Regions from separate parts of the Devosia lacusdianchii genome, predicted to be linked through region 4. Evidence: riboswitches for the same ligand, from Rfam matches in the RefSeq annotation. Region 4 holds a riboswitch; each other region holds the start of a gene.

Region 1 (5,683 bases), 1.3 Mb from region 4:
AGGTGACCAGTGTCGATGACGCGACCCCGCTGAAGGAGCGCAGATGAACCAGGCGGGGATGCTTGAGCTTGAAGCTGTCGCGCCAGCGCTCACCCTTGGGTTTGACGAAGGCGGCGGGGATCAGTGAGCAGACGGCGATGAAGAAGCCGATCTCGAAGACGGACAGGCTCTGTCCGAAGCCCTTGATGATGGCGTCGCCGCAGGAATAGACCGAGTAGGCGATAACAGCATAAAGCACGCCGACCGGCATGATACATCCAGAAAATCGAGTGTTTCAGGCAATGCGGCGACCCTAGAGCGCCGCGCCGCTTCCGTCGATGGGATAGTTGGGGCTGCGGCGCTTTTGCGCGGCTAGCGCCGGTCCGTTAAAAGCTTCACTCCCCTAAATCGCAGCTTCGTCGCGCAATGCGGCGGTTCGCGAAACACCCTCTCGGCAGCGGCATCCGGCCAGGCCATAGCAGACCGGCGCGTGCGGCTTCGCAATGTTGGGTTCAAGCCTATTGCCGCGGGAGATTGTCATGCCTCATCTTGTTGTGCCTCACACTGTCCGCCTGGCCTTCGCGCTGTGGATGCTCGCCATTGCGACCGCCATTCTCGAAGTCGGCACGCGCCTCGCCGTCGATCCTCGCGGCCCGTTGGATGCGGTCCTCAATAGCGGCGCGGAATTGACTATCCGTCTGTCGGCCTTTGCGCTGCTCGCCGTGCTCGCTACGTTGATGATGCGTGGCTCGAACATTGCCCGCCATGCCCTGACCCTGCTTTACGGTGGGCTCGGAACTTTTTCGCTGATCATGGAACCGGCGAGCTGGCTTATCGGCGGTGGCAATGTTCTGGCCTTTGCGACCAAGGCTGATCCGGTGACCTGGATCATCACCGGCAGCCGCATCGCTCACATCGCGGCAGTGCTCGGTGCTGTCTATTTCGGCTATAGCGGCCAAGCCGGTGCCTATTTCGTGCATCGCCGGGCGAAAATTGCGGGATAGAGGCCGATCTCAGACGCCGGCAGGCTTTGGCCGCTATTGCGCGGTCAGCACCGGGGCGATGATCTCAATCTTGTTGGTCCACAGGTAGCCATCGAAACTAGTGGGCAGTTGCGCCAGCTGTTCCACCGTATCGATGCCGGCGGCGCCGGGATCGCCTGACTCGTATGGCCCGAGCAGGATCACCTCGCTGCCGGCGTTGCGCATGCGTTCGAGGAACAGGTTGGGCCAACCCCACAGCCAGGGCGCCACGTTGAGCGGCACCATCACCTTGGTGTTGCGACAGGCCTGCGGCATGTAACCCGTCCAGCCAAGCCCGCCATATTGCACGAGGCAGTCGACCAGCCCGCGCCGTGACCAGACAGCGAGCCCATCGATCTGGTTTGCGGCGCGATAGGTCGGTTCGTCGCCGCCATAGGCGCCCCACACTGCCTGACGCCACTCCGGATTGTCGCTGAGCACCCTGGCCAGCATGTCGCCCTCGCGCGCCTCGCGGCTCTTGAAGTTGATCAGGAAGCGTCCGTCAGGCATCGCCGACAGCACTTCCTTCAGTTCGGGAATCTGCCCCACGCCGGTGCCGCGCAACGGGTAGCTGGCGCCACCATCGGCGGTGTAGCCGTAGCCGACGTCGAGCGACTTGAGATAGGCCATCTCGTGGCTGCGGGTTTCGCCTGTTCCTTCGGTGCGGCAATCGATGGTCCAGTCATGCAGCACGGCGAGCTGGCCATCGGTGGTCGAGTGCACGTCGAGCTCGACGATATCAGCGCCTGCGGCAAAGGCAGCTTGCATGGAGGGAATCGTGTTCTCGATGAAGCCGTGCTCCGGCGGACCGATGCGCTCGGCCGTGCAGGTGTCGTTTTCGAGCCCGCTGCGGTCGAAGGTCTGGTGGACGCCGCGATGCGCGATCAGCGTGATCTGGGGATCGCTTGGCGGAGATACCCGCCAGCTCGCGTTGAACACGTAAATCCCTGCCGCCAGCACCAGCAATGCCAGCAGCGTCCGTCCCAGCCAACGCCTCATGATTCCCTCCGAGCCAATGAAGGCTCCAGCGCCATTTGGGTTGAAATGAGGCGCCTTGCCTTGCCGACGAAAATCGCGCATCACGCACGCCGATGGTTCTTGCCACCCAACTCGGGCGGCGGGATTAAAAGGGAACACGGTGCGACGTACCCATCAGGGCGCAATACCGTGGCTGCCCCCGCAACTGTGAGCGGATAGCGACACCGGGATGAACCACTGGCCGAAAGGCTGGGAAGGGCCGGAGCCGCAGCGACCCGCAAGCCAGGAGACTTGCCGTCATCATTCCTTTTAACCCGGCCGAGGTGTGCCGCGGGAGACGATGATGACCAGTTGCTGTCGCATAATCGCTGCTCGGATCGCCCGTGACCTCTCGCCATACGGCGGAGCCAGCGATGGCACACGGCAAGTCTACGGCTGATGGCTTCACCGGTGATCGGCCGGCGCGCCTCGACATCAAGGGCCTGACCTGGGGTGCGATCCCGGGGTAGCCCATTATCGGGCCGCTGTCGCTCAGCGTCGAGCCAGGGGAGATGCTGGCGTTGGTCGGCCCGAATGGAGCAGGCAAATCGAGCCTGCTGCGCTGCCTCTATCGCTATCACCGGCCCAGCAGCGGTCTCGTGCTTCTGGACGGCGACGACATCTGGACGCTGTCGGCAAATCGGTGGCGCGGCGCGTTGCCACGGTTCTGCAGGAGCAGGCGTCGGATTTCGGGCTCAGTGTCGCCGAGATCGTCGAACTTGGGCTGACGCCGCATCGTGTCTCCGCCATTGCCTTGGCCGCGACCGCTACCAGCACGGCCCTGGCCGCCGGCTATCGCGTCCCGGTCCAGAGCTGTAACCGCGGTGTTACCTTTGAAGCGTCGCCGCAACGCGCCGTCGGCGGCGACTACCGACGGGTGCTCCCGCTATCGGCGCTGGTTGGCGCCATCTTCCTCGTTCTAGCCGCCATTGTTACGCGTATCCTGATTCCACCGCAGGATATGCCCATCGGAATACTGACCGGCATTATCGGCGGATTGTTCTTCATCGGACTAATGCGCTGGCGCCAGACCGGGGCCGAATAGCGGCCTACCTTGGCATGATTGAAACGAGCTGGATGCTAGTTGTGTCGATCGTGTACTCGAGGTGCAGCCGATAGCCGTCCATCAGGAAGCTGTCCCATGCTGGTTTCAACCCGAGCAGAGGAAGGTTCCGTGCTTCACCCTCGCTGTCCGGGTCGCCAAGAAGCGCGCGAGCGTGTTCGCGTCCCATTGAGAAGTCTATGCCATGGGGCAACTCCCCAGCGAACTGGCTGAAACCTGACGTACTCCCGTGGACCTGCACCGCTGACACCATGACGCCATCAGGCAATACCAACGAAATTCCGGCCTCGGGCAGCGACACATAGCTCTGGTCCCCGATCACCTCCAATTGGAGCGAAAGCCCGGCGAGTTGCCGCATTTTGGGGAGGTCGCCATAGCGCGCTCCCAACAGTTCCACGATCGGCGCCATCGGCGGGAATATCCTCAAGTCAGCGAATGATGGGCTCTTGCTACGACCTGATAGTGGCATTTTGGAATCCGACCACAAAATCGCCCGTAAGTCATAACTCGCGCTGAATGCAGTGTTCATCCAGGCGTCATCTGAGGCATGATTTGAATTGCGCGCTTATACGCAGTCCTCGATAACGGGGCTGGTGTTGTTGGAGGGCAATTCTATGCGGATCATCCGTAATCTTGTGCTTGGGGCGGTCGCAGCCCTGGGCATGGCGCTGCCGGCGGTTGCCGCCGAACGCGCCATTATCGTGCTTGATGGGTCTGGCTCGATGTGGGCTCAGATCGATGGCAAGGCGCGCATCACCATTGCGCGCGAAACCCTGGCCTCGGTGCTGGCTACTCTGCCGGATGATCTTGAGCTGGGTTTCATGACCTATGGGCACCGCGAAAAGGGCAATTGCGCCGATATCGAAATGCTGGTTGAGCCGGCAACGGGCACCGGCTCGGCGATTGTCGCCGCCGCCGACGCGATCAATCCCAAGGGCATGACGCCAATTTCGGACGCAGTGCGGCTAGCCGCGGAAGATCTGCGCTTCACCGAGGAAAAAGCGACGGTCATCCTGATTACCGATGGGCTCGAAACCTGCGAGGTCGATCCGTGCGCCCTGGCCTCCGAGCTTGAATCTCAAGGTGTGGATTTCACCACCCACGTGCTGGGCTTTGGCCTTTCCGACGAAGAGGGCCAACAGGTTGCCTGCCTCGCCGAAAACACCGGCGGCAAGTATCTGCCGGCCAATGACGGAGCAGCCCTGGTCGATGCGCTGAGCTCGACGGTTGCCGAGGTCGCGCAGGTCGAACCTGAACCAGAACCCGAGCCGGCCCCGGCGCCCGAGCCTGTTGCCGACTACAACCTTAAGCCCACGGCTTCGTTGTCCGAAGGCGGTCCGGACATTGTCGACGAGGATGCCGATCTGGTTTGGGAATGGCACACCGTCGCTGCCGATGGCACGGCGGGCGAATATGTCGGCACGAACTACTACTCGACCTTTGAGGGCGCACTGGAGCCGGGCGACTACATATTGAGCGCCACGCTGGGCTACGCGACCTCGTCGCAGCCGGTGACCATCGTGGCTGGCAAGGTCGCGACGCCGCACTTCGTCATCAACGGCACCATCCTCAAGCTGCATCCCATGCCAAGCGAAGGCGCTCCGGTGGATGACGACGCGGCGACCGAAATCCGCCACGCGAACGAGTACGTGACCACGCAATATGGCGATATCGACGTCGTCGTGCCGGCTGGCGCCATTGAGGTCGACGTTTCGATTGGCGAGGCCAAGGTGACCCGCACCTATGACGCCAAGGCCGGCGAGACCATCGACGAGGACGTGATCGTTGGTGTGGGCCTGGCCAAGGTCGCCTCGTTCTACGTCGAAGGCAGCCCCATCGAGGCCGACATATTCATCGAGGTTCTGGAGGCCAAGAAGGCGCTGGATGGTTCGCGGAAGTCGGTCGCCTACCAGTATGGCGGCGACCTCAGCTTCGAACTGCCGCCCGGTGACTATGTTGCGACATATGACCTGGGCGGTGCATCGGGGGAGGTGCCGTTCACCGTCAAGACGGGTGAACTGACGGACGTTCCGGTTATTCTCGACGCAGGCGTTCTCGCGGTCACCACGCCGGGTGACGACTATGTGGAGCTGGTCTCGGCCAAGGCCGATATTGCCGGTAACCGCAAATCCTTCGACTATGGCTACGGGCCGGACTTCAGTACGACGCTGGCTGCCGGGGACTACCTGATCATCAGTCTTGATCAGGAAACCCCGATCACCATCGTCGGTGGCGAACGCAGCGAGATAGCGATCGTGCCGGCAGGCAAGTCGAAGTAAGCCGCCGCTACGAATGCGAAGGGCGCCCGCGTGGGGCGCCCTTTTTGTTGGCGTGGACCGGCTTACTCCTCTTCGAACGAGACGTCGCCGCCGCTCGAAGATTCGAAATCGGTTCGTGTCGGCCGGCCGGCCACATCGACATCCCCGCCGCTCGACGCTTCGGCTTTCAGTGTCCCGGTGGCATGCACCTCGATATCAGCGCCGCTGGAGACTTCGACGGTCGCGTTTTCGCATACCAGGTCGCCGGCGCTAATGCCTGAGCCGCTGGAGGCCTCGGCGTCGATGGTTTCGCAGGTGCCCGACAATTCCATGTTCGCGCCGCT
Region 2 (5,683 bases), 950 kb from region 4:
GGCGCAGTGGGCCATGCCCACCGTATCGAGGCACCGCGCCACGATCGCCCGGTCCTCCGGGCCGTCATTGGACAGCACAGCCTTGTGCGGCATGCGGCCCATGGACACCAGTTCACGCACCGTGAAGTCGAACTCGCCGGTGCGTTCCTGCGCCACCACGGCCATGCGCCGCGCCGCCTCGCGTGCCGAGAGCCGCCACACGTCGTCGCCCAGATGCAGCACTGCCCCGCCCATCGGCTTGAGCACCCGGTAGATGGTGCGCAACAGGCTCGATTTGCCGCTGCCATTGGGACCCACCAGGCCCACGAACTCGCCGTGTTCCACGCCGAACATCACCGAATCGACGATCCGCCGGTCCGCCGCCTCCACCGAGACGCCCTTGACCCATACCTGGTTCATGCCGCCTCCCGCTTGCGGCGCTGCGTCGCCAGCATCCAGATAAAGAACGGCCCGCCCAGCAACGCCGTGATCACGCCCACCGGCAATTCCACCGGAGCAAAGGCCATGCGGGCGATCACGTCGACCCAGATCAGGAAGATCGCGCCCACCAGCACCGCCACCGGCACCACCCGGCGGTGATCGCTGCCGACGAGCATGCGCACCACATGCGGAATGACCAGGCCGACAAAGCCGATCGCCCCGCTCACCGCTACCATCACGCCCGTCAGCAGCGACAGCACCACGAACAGCACCAGGCGCAACTGGCCGACATCGACGCCCAGCGTCCGCGCCGTCTCGTCGCCAACCAGCAGCGCATTGAGCGCCCGCCCGTTGACCGCCAGGTAGATCGTGCCGATCAGCAGCGCCGCGCCAGGCAGTCCCAGGTCGCTCCAGGCGGCTCCACCCAGGCTGCCCAGCAGCCATTCCATGGCGTTGCGCGCCAGCTCGCGATTTTCCGAGGTCAGCACGATCAGGCTTGTCAGCCCCGACAGCGAATAGCCGCAGGCCATGCCGGCCAGCACCAGCCGCAATGGCGACATCTGCCCCCCGGCGATCGCCACCAGGAACACCAGCACGAACGATACCAGCGCGCCGGCAAACGCCCCCGCCGGCACGGCATAAAGTCCAAGTCCGGCCAATGCCCCGGTGCCCAGCACCAGCACAGCGCCCACCGAGGCCCCCGATGAAATGCCCAGCACATAAGGGTCGGCCAACGGATTGCGCACCACCGCCTGCATGGCCACGCCCACGGCCGCGAGCCCACCGCCGACGAGCGCTGCCAGCAGCACGCGCGGCAGTCGCAGCGTCCAGACGATGCCCTCCTCGGCCGCCGTCCAGTCGCCGGCCGCGCCGGTGATCTTGGCCAGGGTGATACGCCACACCAGGCTGGCGTCCAGCGGCACCGGGCCGATGGTCACCGCCAGCGTCAGCGATAGCGCCAGCGCCAACCCAAGGGCCGCAACGATGAGCGCCACCGGCAGCGCCCGCAAATGCTCCCGCCAGCCGGCGGGAGCATTGAGTGTGTCCGTGGTCACGGGAACAGTTCCGGATAGAATCCGGCCGCCAGCGTCCGCACTGCCTCGGGGTTGCGCACGCCCTCGAAGGCCGAAGGCAGCGGCAGCACCACGAAGCGGTCGTTCTGCACGGCCGGCACACTGGCCAGGGCCGGATTGGCCTTGAGCAGCGCAATCTTGTCGGCGGCGCTCACCTGGCCATAGTCGTTGATCACAATCACCTCGGGCGCCCGCGCCACGGCTTCTTCCCAGCTCACATTGGCCCAGGTTTCGTCCACGTCGGCGAACACGTTGACGCCGCCGGCCAGTTCGATCAGGTGCGTCTGCAATGCCTTGCCTGTCGTGTAGATGGCGTCGGTGCCGCTGTCATAGACCATGACCGTCACTGGCGCGACGCCGGCCGCCTTCACCGTGTCCTGCACCGCGCCGATGTCGGCCTTGATGCTCTCGATCAGCGCATTGGCCTTGGGCTGGATGTCGAAGATCTGCCCCAGCTTGGCAATGTCCTCATAGACCACGTCCATGGTCGCGCCCTTGATCAGCGTACCGGTCACCGCATAGGCGTTGATGCCAAGCTCGCCGAGCTTTTCCACCGGCGCCACCGCCGTGTCGCGATAGGCGCTGAGGCGGCCGAAGGTGAAGTCGGCATTGGTGCCCAGCACCACTTCCAGCGATGGCGACCCGGTGCCATCGGACAGGATCGGGATGGCATCGTACTCGGCCTTGAGGCTGTCGAGCACCGGGTGGTTCATATAGGCGGTGCCGACCATTTTGGGCGCCAGGCCCAGCGCCAGCGCCAGCTCGGTGGTATGCCCGTTGAGCGTCACCATCCGCTCCGGCGCCTGCTCGAATACCAGCGTGGTTTCGCCATTCTGGATGGTCAGCGGGTAGCTGGTCTGCTGCGCCAATACCGGCGCCGAAACGGCCAGCAACAGGCCGGCCGCAAACAGGGTCGTCAACTTCATGGGGTCTCTCCAGATGAAAGGGATGGGGTGTCCAGCGGCGCAACATGCTGGACGATCAGGTCGGGCAGCGCCTCGCCGGCGCCGATGACGGTGGTGACGAAGCGCTCCACCGCCGCGCGGTCGAGCAGGCGGTACCATTCGCCGCGCGGATAGGCGGCCAGCAGTGGCCCCTGGCTGCACGGGTAGAGGCAGCCGGTCGTCGCCACCAGGCACTCCTTGCTGAGGCCGGCAGCGGTCAGTGCTTCAGTGAGCGCAATCTTGAGATTGGGAGCGCCGCGGAAATGGCAGCGCGGCCCGGTGCAGACCAGCAGGTGGTGCTTGAAGGGCGGCGCCTTGTTCCAGCCCGGCTTGCCCAGGCTCGGCTTCTGGTCGGTGATCGCCACCGCACCGTCGGTCCGGTCCACAGCGGCCTGTGCCATGCGTCCAAGCATATCGGCGTCGATCAGATCGTCATCGCCCAGCAGCAACTCGACGCCGTCACCGCGCTCGGCCTTCCAATGCGCCAGCACACCTGGAATCCAGGCCGCCAGGCTCTGCGAAAACGGCAACCCCAGCAGTTGCACCAGTATGCGCCCATGACCCTCATCGGCCAGCTCATCCAGCACCATGCCCAGATGCGGGCCGGTGCCCTCCAGCCGCACCAGCCGCGCCGGCACAGGCGATGCCGCGAGCAGGCCTTCAGCCAGCGCCGCCTGTCGGCCGGCACTCAGATATTGCTGGGATATGCAGAAGACTATTGCGTCAGGTCGAGCCATCTCGCCTTCTCCATAAGGGAGAAGGCCAATTCATCGACCGTGCCACGAAATTCGTGCCAGGTTCCAATCGCGCCCCCTGCCGGGGCACCTCGCCCGGCTACTTGGTCTTGCGCTCTGGCAGGTCTCCTGGCTCGCGGCTCTGGCGCTATCCGCAGCCTTCCCGGTCCCGGTGGACCAGTGGCATGCGCACGGATGGCTCGCCGCTTACAGTTGCGAGGGCAGCCACGGTATTGGCCCCTGATGGGTAATCCGCACCGTGTTCCCTTTTAATCCGCGCGTCCTGGCGGAACCGAAAGCGCGTCACTGGTAGCCGATCGCTTTTCCCCTCGCAAGAGGGCCGTCGGCTAACCGCGCGGCGCGAAGAGGATGATGCCAGCCGCGATCAGCGCCAGCGCGCCGCCGGTAAGGTCCCAGCGATCGGGCACCCGCCCCTCCACTGCCTACGGCCAGGCCAGCGACGCCACGATGTAAACGCCGCCATAGGCCGCAAAGGTTCGCCCGGCATGCTCGGCCGGAGCCAGCGTCAGCAGCTAGGCGAAAGCCACCAGCGCCGGCACGCCCAGAAGGCAAAACACCCGGCAATCTCGGCCAGCGCCGCCCCGGCATAGATCAGCGCCGTACTCACGATTACAGGCACGGCGCTACACCAGCACGTCTTCGTCGGTCGCCAGTATCTCGGCTATGATTTTGAGTCCGCGCTCCAGCATTGGCCGCGTCGGCGGCGCCATGATGCAGAGGCGCACCCCGGCCACCGGCGCCTCCCCCACCTGCACCGCCGTCGGTGGCGTCAGGCGCACCCCGGCCTCGCTGGCGCGCCGCGAAAATTGTTCCGCCCGCAATGCTGTCATCGGCAGCCACACATGTGGCGCCCCGCCAGGCATCGGAACGCTGGCTATGCCCAGCGCGACCTTGGTCAGCGCCAGCCGTTCGGTTGCCTCGGCGCGGATCGCGGCGAGTGCCTCCGCCGCTAGCCCGGTTTCGATCATCGCTATGGCAAGTTCGGCCGCATAAGGCGGCTGACCCCAGCTTTCCGCTCGCAACCGCCGCCGCACGCTCGCAGCCAGCGATGCTGGCGGCGCGATCACCCCCATTCGCACTAACGGGGTCAGGCTCTTGGATAGGCCCGTGACATAGATCACACGGTCAGGCACCAGTTCGCGATAGGTCAGGTTCCCCTTGGCCGCGTAGAACCCATAGATGTCGTCCTCGACGATCATCGCCCCGCGGCGTTCGGCGATGCGGGCCAGAGCCCGGCGCCGCTCCGGCCCCGTCTCGAACCCCAGCGGGTTCTGGCAGACCGGCGTGGTGTAGACGATCCGGGCACCGGTTGCCGCCAAAGCGGCGTCCAGCGCTTCGGGAATGAAGCCCTCGCTGTCATGCGCCACCGGCGACATGGTCATGCCAAGGTTGGTTGCAGCCGCAATGGCACCGGGAAAACTCGCGCTCTCGGTCAGGATGATCGTCCCGGCGATATCACGCAACGCAGCGAAGGCGAGATGCAGCGCCTGCTGCGCACCGTTGCAGAGAAGAATTTCGTCGGCATCAACAGCGGTGCGCGTCTGGCTCAACCACCCAGCCATGATGCGCCGTTGCCGCGCCGTCCCGCTGTGATCCTCATAGCCACCGAGGACGAGGCGGAGCGCATGCGTGTTGGCCAATTCCGTCGCCTCGGCCAGTCTCTGCGCACTGATGACCGGCGGCGGTGCGTTGATCGCCAGGTCGATGATACCACCATCGTCCTCGCCCACAGCCGAACCGAGCACGAACGTCCCGCGTCCGATTTCTCCCCGAACCACGCCACGCGCGCTAAGCGCATCGATAGCGCGGGTCACGCTGCCGATGGATACGGAAAACTGCTGCGCCAGCTGCCGGTGCGTCGGCAGGCGCGCCCCAGTCCGATAGCGCCCCTCGGCAATGGCCATCTCGACTGCGCTGGCCAGCCGCTCGTGCAGCGGCTGGCCATTGTCAGGCAGGTTCAACATTGTATCGCTAACGGCAGAAATTGTATCACTCATGAGCGAAGCCTTACGCTGAATGACACTGATTGTCCAACGCTCCATTAGGCCCCAAACAAGCTCCGGCCGGCGCCATCAGGCCAAGTCACATCCAATTATGTCAATACTATTGACATAACAATGATTGCCTGTTTGTATCACTCGTATCATTGCATGGTGAGACAAATGACGCCATCGGAATTTCGCCTCTCGTCCCGCGCCCAATCGATGAAGGCTTCGGAAATCCGCGAGCTGCTGAAGCTGGTGGGCAAACCGTCGATGATCTCGTTCGCGGGCGGCATACCCGATCCCGGCCTGTTCAATGTCGGCCTGTTTCAGGATGCCTGGCGTCACGCCTTCGGTGGCCCATCCATCGCCCGCGAGGCGCTGCAATATTCGACCACCGAGGGCTATGCGCCGCTGCGCCAATGGCTGGCCGACCACATGCGCAAGCTCGGCGTGCCCGCGACCGCGGAAAACATCCTCATCACCTCAGGTTCGCAGCAGGGGTTGGA
Region 3 (5,683 bases), 1.3 Mb from region 4:
CAAGGTCGTCACCATTGATCCTGTCGCCGACGAACCCTTCCGCCTTATCGACCTGCCGACCCGCCGGGTGCATTTCGTGGTCGATCCCATCCGGCCCAAATTCGCCTACGTCTTCACCGAAGACGGCAAGCTGAACCAGATCGACGTCGTCGCCGGCACGATCGCGCAGTCCGTCACCGTCACCGAGCCCTATTCGATGGATGGCGAATGGAGCCTGCCGCGTCCCCGCATCGCCGTCGCCAACGACGTTGTCGCCGTGACCGATCCCAATGCCGGCGAAATCCACCTGATCGATATCGCCACCTTCACCGAAACCCGCAGCATCGCGCTCGAGGGTGCGCCCTACAATATCGTCGCGGTTGGTGGCTCGGGCGTCGTTCATGGTGAAGGCGACGCGCATGCGCACGCTCATGACGATCAGGTCTATAAGGGCTACTTCGAGGACAGCCAGATTGCCGACCGCGCCCTTGCGGACTGGGCTGGCGACTGGCAGTCGATTTACCCGCTGCTGCTCGATGGAACGCTGGCCCCGGTGATGGAACACAAGGCTGAAGCCGGCACCAAGACGGCCGAGGAATACACGTCCTATTACACTGTGGGCTACCAGACGGACGTCAATCGCATCACCATTGCCGGTGATACCGTCACCTTCTATGGCGAGGGCGAGCCTGCGGCAGCCAGTTATGCATATGACGGCTACGAAGTCCTCACCTACGAAAAGGGCAATCGTGGGGTGCGCTTCATCTTCGCCAAGACCGAGGGCGCTGACGCGGCACCGCAGTTCATCCAGTTCAGTGACCACGCCATCGCGCCGCAGGATGCAGACCACTATCACCTCTACTGGGGCGATGATCGCGCTGCCCTCCTTGAAGAGCTGACCAACTGGCCGACTTACTACCCCTCGGAACTCAGCGCCGAAGACATTGTCGGCGAGATGATCGCGCACTGATTGCACGCATCGAGGCGTCCGGCCTTGCCGGACACCGCTCACCTTTCAGCCCCAAGGCGACTTTCATGACAAAGCTACCGGTCACGGTGCTTTCCGGCTTCCTCGGCGCCGGCAAGACCACGCTCCTCAATCACATCCTGAACAACCGCGAGGGCCGCCGCGTCGCCGTCATCGTCAATGACATGAGCGAGGTCAATATCGACGCCGCTTTGGTCCGCGAGGGCGGCGCCAACCTCAGCCGTACCGAAGAAACCCTGGTGGAAATGTCCAATGGCTGCATCTGCTGCACCCTGCGCGACGACCTGCTGCAGGAGGTGACCCGGCTCGCCCGCGACGGCCGCTTCGATTACCTGCTGATCGAATCCACCGGCATTTCCGAGCCGCTGCCGGTCGCGACCACCTTCGATTTCCGCGATGAGCGCGGCGTGTCGCTCTCCGATATCACCCGGCTCGATACCATGGTGACCGTGGTCGATTGCGCCAACCTGCTCAAAGACTACGCCTCGTCAGATTTTCTGCGCGATCGCGGCGAGACCATGGGTGAAAACGATGAGCGCGCTTTGGTTGACCTCTTGGTCGAGCAGATCGAGTTCGCTGACGTCATCGTGCTCAACAAGGTCTCGACCGCCACGCCGCAAGATCGCGAGACGGCCCGCCAGATCATCAAGGCGCTCAACCCGGTCGCCCGCATCATCGAAACCGACTTCGCTGAAGTGCCGCTCGATGCCGTGCTCGATACCGGCCTTTTCAACCTCGAAGCGGCCGAGGCCAATCCGCTCTGGTTCAAGGAACTGAACGGCTTTTCCGATCACGTGCCCGAAACCCTCGAATACGGCATCCGCTCCTTTGTCTACCGCGCCCGCCGTCCGTTCAATCCGGCCTTGCTCGACAAGTTCATCAAGAGCTCATGGGCAGGTGTCGTCCGCGCCAAGGGTTTCTTCTGGCTGGCGACCCGGCCGCATTACGTTGGCGAAATCAGCCAGGCCGGCGCGCTGGTGCGCACCCAGCGCCGCGGACTCTGGTGGGCGGCCGTCCCCAAGCAGCGCTGGCCCGACGACGCCGATTGGCGCCGCTCGATGACGCCCTACCTCGATCCCGTTTGGGGTGATCGCCGTCAGGAGATCGTCTTTATCGGCCTCGATCCGATGGACGAGCATGCCATTCGCCGTGACCTTGACGCCTGCCTTGTGCCCGCCAACAGCTTCCACCCGGACAACTGGGCCCGCCTGCCTGACCCGTTCCCGGCCTGGGGGCCTACTTCAGCGGCCCCTTGAAGATGAAGAACGCGCCGAGAGCGATGAGGGCAAACCCCACCCCGTGGTTCACCGTCAGCTTCTCGCCGAAATAGAACACGGTGAAAACCGCGAACACGCTCAACGAAATGACTTCCTGAATCGTCTTGAGCTCGGACGGCGAGTACACCGCCTCGCCGATCCGGTTCGCCGGGACCGCCAGCCAATATTCGAAGAAGGCGATGCCCCAGCTGATCAGCACCGCCGCCCACAGCGCCGATGTCGGCCACTTGAGATGGCCATACCAGGCAAAGGTCATGAAGACGTTGGACGCGAGCAGCAGTCCAATCGGAGCCAGTGTGGCAAAGTTGAAGCCCAAGGACGCCTCCTAGCGCAGATGCTTGGTCGGTTGTTCCAGCCCGAAAATGTCGTCGGTCAGGCTATCCATCCGCTCGCGGATCAGCGCCTGCGCGTCGTAGAGGCCGCGGTTGTAGAAATAAGCCCCCATCTTGTCGACGAAGAACATCATCAGCATTTCCGCCGGAATGGCGCCGATATCCTGGTCGAGTTCGTTGCGGAAATAGTCCCGGATCTCATCGACGATCGCCTTGGTTTCCTCACGGCTGAACTTGATGGGTTTCATGGCTGCTCTCCTTCAGCTCTGGTTCATATCGCGAGTCGCTGATTGCGGATGACCGTGCGGTAGCGCAAACTTGGTCATCGGAGGAGAAATCATGCTTGCCCGCGCGACCTTTTTCGTAGCACTCGCCCTGACGGCTCCGGCTTTCGCCGAGGAGATCGCCTGCGAAGGCGCCTTTGCCATCGATAGCTCCGAAGCCCGGCTCATCGAGATCTATGGTGCCGACAATGTCGAAACCGGCATCGTGCCCGGCCCCGAGGGCACCGAGATGCTGGCGACTACGGTCTTTCCAGGCGATCCCCGCAAGGCCCTGCAGTTCGTCTGGTGGGACGAGGACAATCTGCGCGATCCCGGCAATATCGAGCTACCCAGCAAAGCCCTTGCCCATGGCGGCGTTCATATCGGCACGACGCTGGCTGAACTCGAAGCGATCAATGGCGAGGCATTTACGTTTAACGGCTTCGGTTGGGACTATGGCGGCTTTGCCAGCTTCCGGACCGGCGCTTTGTCGAACCTACCCGGCGGCTGCCACCTGTCCGTCGGCCTCTTCCCGCACGCCAATCTCGAAGGTGTCGACACCATGCCGGTCAATGGGGACGTTGAGGTGAAGTCGACCGACCCTTTGCTCGACCTGATGGATGTGCGGGTGGATACGCTTTCCATCGGCTATCCCCACCCCGATTTCCGCGATTGACCGCCACCCCCTCGCAGGCGTAACTCTGGACCCGTGTTGGTTCCCCGCGTCCGTAGTGGCAAGGGGATCAAAAGGGAACACGGTGCGGATTACCCATCAGGGGCCTAAACCGTGGCTGCCCCCGCAACTGTAAGCGGTGCGTGCCCTCATCACGCCACTGGCGCAAGCCGGGAAGGCGAGGGCGCTATCTCCACCGCGAGCCAGGAGACCTGCCGGCACCCGAACCGAGCGTCAAGCTCATCTATTCCGCGCACGGAGGGTGCCGCCATGAATACGACGACAAAAACCTCGACTGGCATCCAGTCGCTCTCGATCTCTCAACGCCTCATCGCCGGTTCGCTGGCGCTCGTTCTCGGTCTGACCCTCCTGGTTGGCACCGGTTTTGCTGGCGATTTCCGCCTGCATAACGGCGCGCACGATACCCGCCACGCTATGGGTTTCCCCTGCCACTAGGCAGAGCGCGAGAGAAAAATCATGATCCGCAATTTGTTTGCCGCTGCGCTTCTCGCAGCGCTTTGTGCTGGCCTGGTCACCGCAGGCCTCCAGCATTTCCGCGTCACGCCGCTTATTCTTCACGCTGAGACCTTCGAGGGTGAAGGCAGTCATAGCCACGGTGAGGCGGCCGTCGCTGCCGATCACGAGCACGCCGCCGGCATGCCAGAGCATGAGCATGACGCCGTTGCCACCGCCGCCGCCGAACCCGAGGAATGGGCGCCGCAGGATGGTTTCGAGCGCACGGCCTATACCTCGCTCGCTACCGTGCTCGCCGCCGCTGGCTTCGCATTGGTCATCGGCGCCGTCTCCATGTTCGCCAATATCCCCATCACCTTCGGCAATGGCTTCTTCTGGGGCGTCGCCGGCTTCGTGACTTTCGCGCTGGCCCCCGCCTATGGGCTGCCGCCCGAACTGCCTGGCATGCCGGCCGCCGACCTCGTCGGGCGCCAGGCCTGGTGGATCGGTACGGCCCTTGCCACCGGCGCCGCCTTCATCCTTCTCGCCAAGACCCGCGCCAGCTGGGCCATCGCTGTCGCCATCGCGCTCGTCGCTGTGCCGCACATCATCGGCGCACCCGCCGCGCCCGACGAATCGAGCGCCGTGCCGGCCCACCTCGCCACCGAATTCGCCGCCGTTACCCTGGGCACCTCGCTGGTGTTCTGGCTGATCCTTGGCGTGGTCTTCGGCAAGCTCAACGACCTCTTCGCCACCAGCCGTGCCACCACCCCTGCAGGAGCCACCGCATGACCAAGATCCCGACCACCGTCATCACCGGCTTTCTCGGCGCCGGCAAGACCACTCTCGTGCGCCACCTGCTGGCTCATGCCCCCAAGGGCAAGCGCATTGCGCTGATCATCAACGAGTTCGGCGACCTGGGCGTCGATAAGGATATCCTCGCCGGCTGCGGCGACGAGACCTGCCGGGAAGAGGACATGGTCGAACTCTCCAACGGCTGCATTTGCTGCACCGTGGCCGACGAGTTCATCCCCACCATGCAGGCTCTGCTCGCCCGCCCCGAAAAATTCGATCACATCGTCATCGAAACCTCGGGCCTCGCTTTGCCGCAGCCCCTCATCCGCGCCTTCAACTGGCCCGAGATCAAGGCGCAGGTGACCATTGATGGCGTCGTCACCGTCGCCGACGCTTCGGCGCTCGCGGAAGGCCGCTTCGCCTCCGACGAAGCCGCGGTCGACGCCCTGCGCCGCCAGGACGAAATGCTCGATCACGAGACGCCCCTCGGCGAACTGTTCGAGGACCAGCTTTCCTCGGCCGATCTCGTCGTGATCAACAAGGCGGACCTTGTGGATGCGGCGACCCTCGCCAAGGTGGAGCAGAATATCCGGGCAGAGCTGCGCCCCGGCGTCGGCGTGGTCCATGCTCACAACGGCCATGTCGACATCACCGCCTTGCTCGGCATGGGCATGAGCAGCGAAGACGACATCGCCAACCGCCCCAGCCATCATGAGCTCGAACACGGCGGCGAAACCCACGAGCACGACGATTTCGACAGCTTCTCGCTGCGCATCCCAGCCATATCAGGCAAGGACGACCTGCTCGCCATAATCGAGCAGACCATCCGCGACCACGACGTGCTGCGTCTCAAGGGTTTCGCCGCCGTCCCGGGCGCCGCCGCCCGCCTCGCCATCCAGGCCGTCGGTCCGCGCGTCACCGCC
Region 4 (5,683 bases):
TCGGTCGAGGCCCCGATGGCGAAATAGCTGATGGCCTCCATCGACGTGTCGGCAAATTCCACCGCACGATCCGACGCATAGGCGATACCCTGCGCCTGCAGCGCATCGGCGAACCCCATCAGCCCCAGGCCGACCGGACGATGCCGCAAGTTGGACTTCCGCGCCTCGGGAATAGTGTAGAAATTGATGTCCACCACATTGTCGAGCATGCGCATGGCCACATCGACCGTGCGCTTGAGCCGGACCAGATCGAGCCCGTTCTCCCCGACATGGGCGAGCAGGTTGATCGAGCCGAGATTGCACACCGCCACTTCGTCCTTGGAGGTGTTGAGCGTGATCTCGGTGCAAAGATTGGACGAATGCACCACGCCGACATGGCCCTGGGGCGAGCGGATATTGCAGGGGTCCTTGAAGGTGATCCAGGGGTGCCCGGTCTCGAAGATCATGGTCAGCATCTTGCGCCACAGATCGAGCGCCTTGACCTTGCGATGCACCCTAAGTCCGCCTGCGGCCGCCTTGGCCTCATAAGCCTCATACGCCGTCTTGAAAGCCGGGCCGTAAAGATCGTGCAGATCCGGCACCTCGTCCGGCGAGAACAGCGTCCAGTCGGCGCCCGCTTCGACGCGCTCCATGAACAGGTCTGGCACCCAATTGGCCGTATTCATATCATGCGTGCGGCGGCGGTCATCGCCAGTATTCTTGCGCAGGTCGAGGAATTCCTCGATGTCGACATGCCAGGTTTCGAGATAGGCGCAGACCGCACCCTTGCGCTTGCCGCCCTGGTTGACGGCGATGGCGGTGTCGTTGGCGACCTTGAGGAAGGGCACCACGCCCTGGCTCTCGCCATTGGTACCCTTGATATGGGCGCCAAGACCGCGCACCGGCGTCCAGTCATTGCCGAGACCACCCGAATACTTGGCCAGCAGCGCATTGTCCTTCACCGCCTTGAAGATGCCGTCGAGATCGTCAGCGACCGTGGTCAGGAAGCAAGAGCTGAGCTGCGGCCGCAGCGTGCCCGAATTGAACAGCGTTGGCGTCGAGGCCATGAAGTCGAAGCTCGAAAGCAGGTCGTAGAACTGGATCGCCCGGGCTTCGCGATCGATTTCGCGCACGGCCAGCCCCATGGCGACGCGCATGAAGAAGGCCTGCGGCAGCTCGAACACATTGCGCTCGACATGCAGGAAATAGCGGTCATAGAGCGTCTGCAGGCCCAGATACTGGAACTGGGTATCGCGCTCCGGCTTGATGGCGGCGGCGATGCGCTTGACGTCGAAGCGGCTCAGCTCCGGATCGATCAGCTCGTGCGCGATGCCAACGGCAAGATAGTCCGGAAAATACTCGGCATAACGCGTCGCCATGTCCGCCTGCGTCGCTTGTTCCGGCCGGCCGGCGACAAAGCTCAGGGCCTCGCGACGCAGCTTGTCGAGCAGCAGCCGGGCCGAGACGAAGGCATAATTGGGCTCGGTTTCGACCAAAGTGCGGGTCGCCAAAATCGGCGCCAGCGCCAGCTCGTCGAGCGAGATACCGTCATAAAGGTTGCGCCGCGTCTCTTCGAGAATGGCGTCGGGCGCCGTGCCCTCGAGACCGGCACAGGCTTCGGCGACAACCGTGGCGAGGCGCGCCTCGTCCAGCGGCGCACGCGTACCATCGGCCAGGGTCATGGTCAGGACAGGCGAAGCGACCTCGACCGGCTTGGCGGCAGCGCGGGCCTTCGCATGCTCCTCGCGATAGAGCACATAGGCCCGGGCGACCTTCTGGTGTTCGCCGCGCATCAGCGCCAGCTCGACCTGGTCCTGCACATCCTCGATGTGAAAGACACGGCCATCCTTCGCCCGCCGGCTCAGCGCCGCGAACACGTCCGCGGTCAGCTCCTCGACGATTTCATGCACCCGCCGCGAGGCGGCCGCCTTGTTGCCTTCCACCGCCAGGAACGCCTTGGTCAGCGCCACGGCGATCTTGGAGCGATCGAACGGCACCGTGCCGCCATTGCGCTTGATGATGGAATAGCCAGGCTCGGCAGTCGGCGCGCGATCGGCGGCAACCAACGCCGACGGCAAGATGGTATCGGACTGAAGATGAGCTTCGACTTGCGACATTGGACCCCCAAAGACCCCGTAGGTGGACGGCGGGATCGGGGCGCGCGCAACGGCATGACCGATCGGCCAAGCTCGTGCTTGCGACCAACCGGGACACCCCGCCCGTGGACGTTCTAACCTGTCGTGGCAGGTATCTGGCTTGGCCGCCGAGGCGGTCTCTCACAGTTGCGGGGGCAGCGCCGGACCAGAACTTGGTTCGCACCGGCTTCCCTATTATCACCCGTCCTTGCGAACCGGGCGACCACGACACACCATATGTAGTGTGCTCGTTCGAGATTCCCGTCAATCCCTTGTGAAGGATTTTTGACCAGCGTGAATGCGGCTGTGGACAGCGGGGATTACGCCTCGCCCGTCGCGGCTCCGAGACTCAGCAGGCGCTGCTCCCGTGTGCCCGTTACTTCGAGGAGGCGCGGGCCATCTTCCAGCAAACCCAGATCGTCATCGCGCAGCATGGTCTTGAGCCTCGCATCCACCCGCGCCCGCAATTTCGGGAACTCGATTGCGACCGCGATTTCATCCGGCCGCGACACCGGGAGGAAGACGAGCACGTCGAGCGTCGACAGCGCCTTCTCGATTCGGCCCAGCAGCTTGCCGCTCGGGGTCCACTCAAATCCCTCTTGGGCGCTGACCACGTCGAGATAGGCGATGAAGTCGAGCGGGCACCGGTCGAAAATGACGTCATCCTGCCCGGCAGAGGCCATGATCAGGGAGCAGCTTTGCCCGAGCTGCTCTTCGAGGTCAGCCAAAGTCGGTCCGTCGGCAAACGGCACGCCTTGCTGAGCCAGCAGCCAATAAGGCTCGGGCACGCTTTCGTAATGCGGACGGGCCGCGACCCAGTCGTCGACCAGCGTCGTCTTGCCGGTTCCATGAGTACCCGTGATCGCGATCCGCATTGTCCAACCGCCCCTTCGTCTCTGCCCCTACATTGCCACCGCGCCATTTCGCAAGCGGCAGAGATATAAAGAAATCTTTATGTCTTGATTGACGGACGATCCCGCCCGATGCATGCTGATGCTGCCCATGGTCCCCGCAAGGGGATAACAGGGAATCCGGTGCGGGCCTCAAACCCAAGTCCGGAGCTGCCCCCGCAACTGTAGGCGGTGACGGATGCTCATCGAGCCACTGGCGAAAGCTGGGAAGGCGAGCATCCGCGATAACCGCAAGCCAGGAGACCTACCTTGGGATTGAGCACTCACATGACGCCGGTCGGGTGGACTGGTCGAGGACATGCCATGACGAACTTCTCGCTGCCCACCGTACCCTTGCCCGGGACCCGAATGCGTCGCTCCTGACGCTGCCCTAGCTCATCCCCATTGTCGACGCCCGGACCGTGGCCGCCTCAAGCGCAGCCGGCGGGCGCGCATTCATGCATCGGTACCATCATGACCAAATCGGCCAATCTCGGCTTCCCGCGCATCGGCGCCCATCGCGAACTGAAGAAATCCCTCGAAGCCTACTGGAAGGGCGACAGCGACGCCGCTGCCCTGCATGCCGCCGCCCGTGAGCTTCGCGCCCGCCACTGGCAACTCCAGCAGGCTGCCGGCATCGACATCATTCCGTCGAACGACTTTTCGCTCTACGACCACATGCTCGACACGATCGCAGCGCTGGGCGCTATTCCGCCGCGCTTTGCCGGCATCAGCGATCCGGACCAGCTCTATTTCGCCATGGCGCGCGGCAGTGCGGCCGCCCCGGCCATGGAGATGACCAAGTGGTTCGACACCAATTACCACTACATCGTCCCCGAATTTTACGCCGGCCAGCACTTCGCCCTGTCGACCAGCAAGGCGCTGGATCACTACCGCGAGGCCAAGGCACTGGGCATCGAAACCCGTCCGGTCCTGGTCGGGCCGGTGACCTGGCTGAGCCTCGGCAAGGCCAAGGACGATGGGCTCGATCCGCTCTCGCTGCTCGACGCCGTGCTGCCGGTCTATGCCGAGCTGCTGGCCGCCCTCAAGGCCGAGGGCGCAGAATGGGTGCAGATCGACGAACCCATCCTGGCGCTCGATCTCTGCGACGTCCAGCGCGCTGCCCTGCGCCGTGCCTATGAAGTGCTGCAGCCGGTCGCACCACGCATCATGCTCGCCACCTATTTCGGCGCCTTGCTCGATAACACCGATCTCGCCGCCAGCCTTCCCGTCGCCGGCCTCCACATCGATCTGGTGCGGGCACCCGAGCAACTGGCCACGGTGCTCAAGGCGCTACCCACCAGCAAAGTGCTGTCGGTTGGCGTCATCGACGGCCGCAACATCTGGCGGGCCGACCTCGATGCCCGCTTCGCGCTGGTGAACCAGGCGTGGGATAGTGTCGGTCCGGACCGGCTGGAAATCGCCCCCTCCTGTTCACTGCTCCACTCCCCGGTCGATCTCGATGGCGAAACCGACCTCGACGACGAACTACGCTCCTGGCTCGCCTTCGCGCGCCAGAAGCTCGCCGAAGTCGCAGCGCTCTCGACCGCAATGCAGCGTGGCCGCGGCGCGGCCAAGGCCGCCTTCGACGCCAGTGCAGCAGCCGCCGCCTCGCATCGCCAGTCGGCGCGCATCCACCGGCCCGAGGTCGCACATCGCGCCGCCCAGCCGACCGATCTAAGCCGAAAGAGTGTCTTCGCAGAGCGGCGCGTCGCGCAGCGTGATCGCTTCAAGCTGCCGGCATTCCCCACCACCACGATCGGCTCGTTTCCGCAGACCAGCGAAGTGCGCGAGCAGCGTTCAGCCTTCAAAAAGGGCCGGATTGACGTCGCCGCCTACGACGCCTTCCTCGAAGCCGAAACCGAACGCGCCGTGCGCATCCAGGAACGCCTCGGCCTCGACGTGCTCGTACACGGCGAGTTCGAGCGCAACGACATGGTGGAATATTTCGGCGAACAGCTCGATGGCTTCGCCTTCACCAAGAACGGCTGGGTCCAGTCCTATGGCAGCCGCTGCGTCAAGCCGCCGGTGATCTATGGCGATGTCTCGCGTCCCGCCCCGATGACGGTGCGGTGGTCTGCCTATGCCGCCGCGCTTACCGACCGCCCGGTGAAGGGCATACTCACCGGCCCGGTGACCATCCTGCAATGGAGCTTTGTGCGCGTCGACCAGCCACGCTCGCAAACCTGCCGCCAGATCGCGCTGGCCATAAGGGACGAAGTCATCGATCTCGAAGCCGCCGGCATCGGCATCATCCAGATCGACGAACCGGCCCTGCGCGAGGGCCTGCCTCTGCGCCAGCGCGATTGGGACGTCTATCTGCGCTGGGCCGTCGACTGCTTCCGCGCCTCGGCCTCGGGCGTCGCCGACGACACCCAGATCCACACCCACATGTGCTATGCCGAGTTCAACGACATCATGCCATCAATTGCCGAAATGGATGCCGACGTGATCTCGATCGAGACCTCGCGCTCGGACATGGAACTGCTCGAAGCCTTCCGCGACTTCCGCTACCCCAACGAGATCGGCCCCGGCGTCTGGGACATCCACTCCCCGCGCGTGCCCGGCCAAGCGGACATGGAGGCCCTGATGCGCAAGGCCGCCCATGGCATTCCCGCCGATCAGCTCTGGGTCAACCCCGACTGTGGCCTCAAAACCCGCGGCTGGCCCGAAGTTGAA

What was found. A riboswitch is a leader RNA that binds a small molecule or an ion and turns the genes downstream of it on or off. The one in region 4 is predicted to bind cobalamin.
Region 1: another riboswitch for cobalamin. It lies ahead of MF606_RS12690 (ATP-binding cassette domain-containing protein); the one in region 4 lies ahead of metE (5-methyltetrahydropteroyltriglutamate--homocysteine S-methyltransferase).
Region 2: another riboswitch for cobalamin. It lies ahead of MF606_RS14535 ((2Fe-2S) ferredoxin domain-containing protein); the one in region 4 lies ahead of metE (5-methyltetrahydropteroyltriglutamate--homocysteine S-methyltransferase).
Region 3: another riboswitch for cobalamin. It lies ahead of MF606_RS04085 (CbtB domain-containing protein); the one in region 4 lies ahead of metE (5-methyltetrahydropteroyltriglutamate--homocysteine S-methyltransferase).

What each region holds. Positions count from the first base shown of each region.
Region 1 is NZ_CP092483.1:2,565,824-2,571,506, reverse strand. Features, by position in the region: gene MF606_RS12705 (DMT family transporter) at 1-250, opposite strand, end outside; gene MF606_RS12700 (hypothetical protein) at 519-983, shown strand; gene MF606_RS12695 (glycerophosphodiester phosphodiesterase family protein) at 1,017-2,000, opposite strand; cobalamin riboswitch at 2,077-2,292, shown strand; gene MF606_RS12690 (ATP-binding cassette domain-containing protein) at 2,531-2,746, shown strand; gene MF606_RS12685 (iron chelate uptake ABC transporter family permease subunit) at 2,662-3,063, shown strand; gene MF606_RS12680 (hypothetical protein) at 3,068-3,490, opposite strand; gene MF606_RS12675 (vWA domain-containing protein) at 3,696-5,360, shown strand; gene MF606_RS12670 (head GIN domain-containing protein) at 5,423-5,683, opposite strand, start outside.
Region 2 is NZ_CP092483.1:2,946,043-2,951,725, forward strand. Features, by position in the region: gene MF606_RS14520 (ABC transporter ATP-binding protein) at 1-399, opposite strand, end outside; gene MF606_RS14525 (FecCD family ABC transporter permease) at 396-1,475, opposite strand; gene MF606_RS14530 (ABC transporter substrate-binding protein) at 1,472-2,419, opposite strand; gene MF606_RS14535 ((2Fe-2S) ferredoxin domain-containing protein) at 2,416-3,174, opposite strand; cobalamin riboswitch at 3,275-3,483, opposite strand; partial or broken gene MF606_RS14540 (YnfA family protein) at 3,519-3,802, opposite strand; gene MF606_RS14545 (aminotransferase-like domain-containing protein) at 3,816-5,189, opposite strand; gene MF606_RS14550 (aminotransferase-like domain-containing protein) at 5,355-5,683, shown strand, end outside.
Region 3 is NZ_CP092483.1:829,939-835,621, forward strand. Features, by position in the region: gene aztD (zinc metallochaperone AztD) at 1-949, shown strand, start outside; gene zigA (zinc metallochaperone GTPase ZigA) at 1,015-2,223, shown strand; gene MF606_RS04070 (DMT family protein) at 2,204-2,560, opposite strand; gene MF606_RS04075 (DUF2164 domain-containing protein) at 2,570-2,824, opposite strand; gene MF606_RS04080 (hypothetical protein) at 2,916-3,515, shown strand; cobalamin riboswitch at 3,536-3,746, shown strand; gene MF606_RS04085 (CbtB domain-containing protein) at 3,783-3,968, shown strand; gene MF606_RS04090 (CbtA family protein) at 3,990-4,757, shown strand; gene cobW (cobalamin biosynthesis protein CobW) at 4,754-5,683, shown strand, end outside.
Region 4 is NZ_CP092483.1:3,893,007-3,898,689, forward strand. Features, by position in the region: gene MF606_RS19150 (ribonucleoside-diphosphate reductase subunit alpha) at 1-2,096, opposite strand, end outside; cobalamin riboswitch at 2,205-2,357, opposite strand; gene MF606_RS19155 (AAA family ATPase) at 2,435-2,989, opposite strand; cobalamin riboswitch at 3,101-3,291, shown strand; gene metE (5-methyltetrahydropteroyltriglutamate--homocysteine S-methyltransferase) at 3,479-5,683, shown strand, end outside.